Regions from separate parts of the Fictibacillus arsenicus genome, predicted to be linked through region 1. Evidence: a T-box and tRNA genes for the amino acid it is inferred to sense, from the RefSeq annotation. Region 1 holds a T-box; the other holds one or more tRNA genes.
The links. The T-box of region 1 lies ahead of alaS (alanine--tRNA ligase). A T-box ahead of a tRNA ligase gene usually reads a tRNA of that ligase, here a tRNA-Ala.

Region 1 (3,435 bases):
TTTTACTACTTTTGCGCGTGTTTCTCTGTCAACTTGTACAGAGACTTGCATGTTATTTTCCAAAACACCTTTTTCGACAATTACTGTATGCAAATTTTGTCCATTTGGAGCTTTTTGCACATCTTTTACTTGTAACTGAAGGTTGTTTCCTGTAATTGTTCCCTGGTCAGCAATCTGACCTCCGCTTTCAGCATAAAATGGCGTTTCATCAAGAATAACCTGAGCCTCATCCCCTACTGATACCATGGAAACACGCTCTCCGTTTTGCAGAACTTCAAGAATTCTTGCTTCCCCGCTCAAGCTGTCATAACCTGAAAACTCACTTTTTACAGTAATGTCTGAAAGAACGCCGCCTTGTACCTGCATGCTGTCAACTTCTTGTCTAGCAGCACGTGCACGTTCACGCTGAGCTTTCATTTCGGATTCAAAGCCTTCCAGGTCAACTTCCATTCCATTTTCTGCTGCATACTCTTGTGTTAATTCAAATGGGAAACCGAATGTATCATACAGTTTAAATGCGTCTTTACCGGAAATAATTTTATTGTTTACTGATTTTTCTTTAGTGATCACATCTTCCAGGATAGCTAATCCTTCGTTAATCGTTTCATGGAATCTTTCTTCTTCTGTCTTTACAACTTTTTGGATAAAAGGTACTTTTTCTTTCACTTCTGGATAGAAATCAACCATGATATCAGCAACAGTAGGCACTAATTCATACATGAAAGGCTTATTGATATTGATCTTTTTAGCAAAACGGATCGCTCTTCTAATCAACCGTCTTAAGATGTAGCCTCTTCCCTCATTAGAAGGCAGTGCGTTATCACCAATCGCAAAGCTTACAGTACGAATATGGTCTGCGATAACTTTGAAAGCTGTATCACTTTCTGCACTGTGCCCATAAGACGTATTTGAAAGCTTCTCCGTTTCCTTAATGATTGGCAGGAAAAGGTCAGTCTCAAAGTTTGTCTTCGTATCTTGAATAACAGATACCATTCTTTCAAGCCCCATGCCTGTATCGATATTTTTCTTAGGCAGTGGTGTATATGTGCCGTCTGGATTATGGTTGAACTGAGAAAACACTAGATTCCATACTTCAAGATATCTTTCATTCTCACCGCCAGGATATAATTCAGGGTCTGAAGTGTCATTTCCATAAGACTCACCGCGATCATAAAAGATCTCAGTGTTAGGTCCGCTTGGGCCTTCTCCGATATCCCAGAAGTTCCCCTCTAAACGAATGATTCGTTCTTCAGGCAATCCTACTTGTTTTGTCCAAATATCAAAAGCTTCATCATCTTCAGGGTGGATCGTAACAGAAAGTTTTTCTGGATCAAATCCGATCCATTCTTCACTCGTTAAAAACTCCCAAGCCCAGAGAATTGCTTCCACTTTAAAATAGTCACCGATCGAGAAATTGCCTAGCATTTCAAAGAAAGTATGGTGTCTTGCTGTAATCCCAACGTTCTCAATATCATTTGTACGGATAGATTTTTGTGCATTCGTAATACGCGGATTCTCTGGAATCACACGGCCGTCAAAATACTTTTTGAGCGTAGCTACCCCACTGTTGATCCAAAGCAAAGTTGGGTCTTCGTGCGGAACAAGAGAAGCACTTGGCTCTACACGATGGCCTTTCTCTTGGAAAAAATCGAGGAACATTTGTCTAACTTGAGCTGAAGTCAAAGTTTTCATTGTTTCATTCTCCTTTTTACTTAATTAGATAATCGTTAAAGATTAATACTTTAAACATTTTTGTGGAGTACGCTTCATTGACTAGTTGATTGGAGCGCAAGGTGCGAGACTCCAGCGGGATTAGCGGGACAGGTGAGACCACGACAGGCTTGATAAGCCTAGGGGGCTCACCGCACGCCCCGCGGAAAGCGAGCATCCTGGAGCGGAAATCAACTGCTCCTATTAACTACAAATGTTTTAATAAATAATCTTTAGATAAAATAAAAAACTCCCATCCCAAAAAACAGGGACGAGAGTTTGAATTCACGCGGTACCACCCTGGTTACATGTAAAAACATGTCACCTTGATTACAGCCTTAACGCGGCTTAACGGCAGATTTTCCTTCTGCACTCCAGAGTAGCTTTCCGTTTCCTTCTTTCTGAAACACCTTTCAGCCGGTGGATGTTTCTCTCTTTAGAAAGGACTAAACGTACTTATCTCTTTCAACGATTTTTGTTCTTCTAGCGTTAGTATACGTTTATTTATTCTGACTTGTCAATCGGATGTTGTCTTAATCGGTGTTCCCGAATATGAATAACAATAACTTTGATTACGCTAAATACCGGAACAGCTAAGATCATTCCCGGCACTCCCGCGAGTTCACTGCCTAAAAGGAGCGAAAAGATGATAAAAACAGGATGGATATGGACGTTTCTACCCACAATAAATGGTCCAAGAATATTCCCTTCAATAAACTGCAATACAAGCATTATTCCTACTGTTATCCATACCATCTTCCAAGAGATCGTCAAAGCAATAAGAATGACAGGAATAGCCCCTAAAATCGGACCAAAATAAGGAATGATATCAGTAACCGCAATCACAATTCCTAATAGAATCGGATAAGGCATACCGACAATCCAAAGGGCAATCATCGCTGCAGCACCTAGAATAGCTCCTACAAACAGCTGTCCTCTAATATAGCCTCCCAGTGATTTATCTACATCTTCTATAAGATGCTTACCTTCATGGCGGAATCTGCGTGGTGTAATATACCACACAGCTTTTTTTATTTTTTCAAAATCGTTCAGAAAATAAAAAACTAAAAAAGGAACTACGATAATTACAAAGAAATAATCAACAATTTTTCTTAAAGAAAAAATTGCATTCGTTAGAATGTTCTGTGCGCTTATTTCCATTTTGACAATATATTGTTCAATTTTTGAATGAACCGAATAAGGGAGGGCTGAAGTTCCTTTATCGACTCTGGATAAAAGCTCTTTGTAATCTTTTGCAAGAGCTGGCACATTTTCTAACAGCTGTTTTAATTGAACTACAAAATAAGGAAAACCTTTAACGATGGTATAGCCTAACCCTCCAAAGAACAATAGGTATATCGTTAAAATTGCAACAAATCGCGGAACACCTTTCTCATGCACATACTCTACTAACGGATGAAGCAGATATGTAATTAGAGCGGCGAGAAAGAAAGGCAAAAATACACCTTGCAGCGCCTTTAAAAATGGGTGGTACAAAGGATTTAACTTCATAAGAAGGAATAAGCATAAAAACAGCAATAAAAGAAGGGCCAGCCGATAAATCCACTTCATTCGATTTTCCTTTGTCATACTTCCTCACCCTTTTTTTAAAAAACCCCGTCTTAAATAGACGGGGAATACATTTAATAAATGGCTTTTGCGATTCTTTTTCGGATTTTCTTTGCACGTCTCGAAGTCCAAAGGTCACCGATATCCGAAAAATTC
Region 2 (3,435 bases), 320 kb from region 1:
CACTTCTTCTAACCCTACAGGCATTAAGATAATATCTGTACCGGCATTGACCGCTCGAATTACAGCATCAACAGGACCAAAGTGATCTGCAATTGCTTTCATATTTAATGCATCAGTAGAAATGACACCATCAAATCCCATTTCATTTCTCATTAAGTTTGTTAGGACTTCGTATGACAATGTTGCAGGCAGCGCAATTTCTGTTCCGTCCTTTTTTGAAATAACTGTTGTCGGGTCAATCTTAGGGAAAGTGACATGTGCAGTCATTATTGCATCTATCCCTTCATTCATTGCCTGCTGAAAAGGATAAAGTTCTACTTCTAATAGACGCTCTTTATCATGTGGGACAGAAGGCAGTCCTAAATGCGAATCTGTTGCAGTATCTCCGTGACCTGGAAAGTGCTTTGCAGTTGCAGCCATGCCTGAATTTTGCAGTCCTTTTGTGTAAGCAGTTCCTAAGTCAGCAACAAGCTGTGGATCTTCACCGAACGAACGAACTCCGATAACCGGGTTATCAGGATTGTTATTCACATCTAAGACAGGCGCTAAATTCATGTTTATTCCTAAAGAATGAAGCTCTGATCCGATTGCATATCCGACAGATTCCGCCAGTTCTGTTGATCTTGTTGCACCAAGCGCCATATTTCCTGGGAAATCGGTACCACTCTGCAAACGTGTCACAATTCCTCCTTCTTGGTCGATTGAAAGGAGTAAGCCATAATCTTCATTTGCCTTTTTATACTCATCAACAAGTCTTACCGTTTGCTCTGTTGTTACAACATTTTCGCGAAACAGGATGACTCCGCCAAGATGATATTTCTTAACTAGCTCTTTAATTTCATCATTCATTTCTGTAACAGGCTGTCCATTCCAGTTACGGAAATCTGGCATTAACATCTGGCCGACTTTTTCTTTCACTGACATAGAACGTACAGCATTAGAAATGATGTCATATTTATGCCCTTTTTGCTTGTCAAAATTTGCTTCACCATGTTTTACATGTATACCGATTCTGTCGTAAGATTTACCATTTGTAACAAAAATAAATGTTTTGCCGCTTTGGCCGCTTAACGTAACGACACCTTCATTTGAAATTGATGCTACATTTTTATTCAAAGATCCCCACTTAAGATTTTCTTTCACTTCAACATATTTACCATTCTCATAAGCTAATAAAGCTGAAAGATCAAAGGTTTCCCCCTTGATTTCATCATCTAGCTGTGGAATGTTCTGTGCAATGATTAAATGCCCATTATTACCTTGTTCCGCAGAAACAGAATCACTCTTCCCCATTCCACTGAACAACGGAACGATCAATACAGCAGCTAAAATTAAAAAACGAATCATTTTAAATGCGTTCAATTTTCTAGCCTCCTCTTTTTTTGGTAGCGCTTTCTTTCTTTGACACTTTTCGGTAGAAAAAAGGAGGTTCCTGTCACATGTTGTTAAAACAGAACTTAAGTCCTCTGCAGTACTAGGACTAGTTGTCTATACCAATTTGAATTACTGTTTTTTACAGGTAAGAAAGCCTCATGTAAAAAAGCTTTATCCGATTTGGACAAAGCTTTAGATTATTTCTTTTATTGTTAGAAATGAGAATATATTTATGCAAAATTAGCCAAAAAAGCTTGCGGCTTATTTTCTAAGAATATATAATTCAATTTGTCAGGACAGATATGGGGGCTTAGCTCAGCTGGGAGAGCGTTTGGCTGGCAGCCAAAAGGTCAGCGGTTCGATCCCGCTAGTCTCCACCATAAATAACAGTCGAAAACCCTTGATAATCAAGGGTTTTTTTTATTTATAAAGAGTAAATTTTTTTGAAATAAAATGTTTTTATTGCATTGGTTCACATTTGGTTCACCTTTAGTTAACTAAAGTGAATATTAAAAATATATACTTAAGAAAAATCCCTTTTCTTTTATGCGATATAATTTCCAATAATTTTAGTTATAATCACAAAAAACACCTCAATTCTCTGCTCTTGATAGCGGATAATTGAGGTGTTGGACTAAATAAAGATAATACAGATACGATTTAAAAAATCCAAAGATTTTTTCTAGTGAATCTTAAACAATCTTACTCAAAATGTTTTATTCAATTTTGAAGTCCCTAATAACTTGTTTTTCTTCTTGGTTTAATTTGTAAAGATCCATTACATATTCATTTATTGCATGATCTAAATTAGTCATTTCTTCTCTTTCGTTTTCTGTTGGAAGAGAAGTTGTATGCAATGCAATTTGTTTTTCTACTAGATTGGAAAGGTGAACTTGTTCCTCTTGGGTAGCATTTGGTATCGGTAATTCTTTTATCTGATACAAACGTAATTGAGGAAAAGTTTTCCGCTGCAGAAAATCATATTTATGGATAGCATAATAACTTTCTACTTTGGAATTTAAAACACCTAAGATAAAATAGGAATTAATTTTTAGGTTACGAATTGCAATTAAACTTCGTTCGTGCATTATAGGTTTGTCTGTATGCATTACTGTTAATGAATAAGCAGCTTTTCTAGGAATTTGTCGAATAAGAAGGCGTTCACCCATAAACATTTCTGGATTTCGAGGTTCTGCTAAATGACGTCCATATCGAATATATTCTTTCCCTCTAAAAATTTTAAAACGATCAATGTGTTCGCCCTTTATAATTTCCCAGTAGTTTTTATCTACCTTGAGGGGTGAAAACCAATCCCTATCCTTTTTTAATTTTTTAAAATCATTATCATCATGTGTTTGTTTAGGTTCTCCTTTTCCTTTTTGATATACTTTCAAACCATCTCGGACAATAGCATAATTAGGTTCAAGGATTTTCGAATTATCTTCTATGGATTTAATTATTGTAGAAATGTCTAAAGGGTTTTTTCCTTCTTTAAATACTGAGAGATTAAAAACTTGGTGCTTTAATAATTCATTTGGTCCTACTTTTTTAATTACATTTACTTCTTCGTTTTGCAGTTCAGCTAGTTCAACCAAGGATGGTGATGAAATTTTACCACTAATTATGCAATTATCTACAGAGGCATCCTCAAAAATTTTATCATGTGAATTTAAAATGAATACGTCTCCTGTGTTTTCCAAAATATATCTTCTCATTGTATTATATTGACCGATTGTAAGGAACGTATTAGGTATAATCATTGAATACAGTCCGTTTTTTCGTAAAATTTTAAAACTCAACTCTAAAAATAGTCCAAAAGTATTTGCCTGATACTTACTCAATGGATATTCCTGTTCAAAATATCTTTTTTCGGAAGTGCTAAAAACGCCTTCAGAAGAATATATATATGGCGGATTAGCAATTACTACATCAAAACCAACAAAGTTACCATCATCATCTAAAATTTCAGGAAATTCCATGCGCCATTCTAAGCCTTTACGAAAAAGAGGATTTTGACGTGAGTGCTCCAAATCGGCCATAGCTTTATTAAGTTTTTTCTCA

Region 2: it encodes a tRNA-Ala, which carries the amino acid that the T-box ahead of alaS (alanine--tRNA ligase) is inferred to sense. The anticodon was not compared.

What each region holds. Positions count from the first base shown of each region.
Region 1 is NZ_CP016761.1:2,608,685-2,612,119, forward strand. It holds gene alaS (alanine--tRNA ligase) at 1-1,692, opposite strand, end outside; T-box leader at 1,975-2,188, opposite strand; gene ABE41_RS13535 (AI-2E family transporter) at 2,215-3,300, opposite strand; gene ABE41_RS13540 (DUF3918 family protein) at 3,354-3,435, opposite strand, start outside.
Region 2 is NZ_CP016761.1:2,926,486-2,929,920, forward strand. It holds gene nagZ (beta-N-acetylhexosaminidase) at 1-1,347, opposite strand, end outside; tRNA gene ABE41_RS15035 (tRNA-Ala) at 1,679-1,754, shown strand; gene ABE41_RS15040 (type IIG restriction enzyme/methyltransferase) at 2,091-3,435, opposite strand, start outside.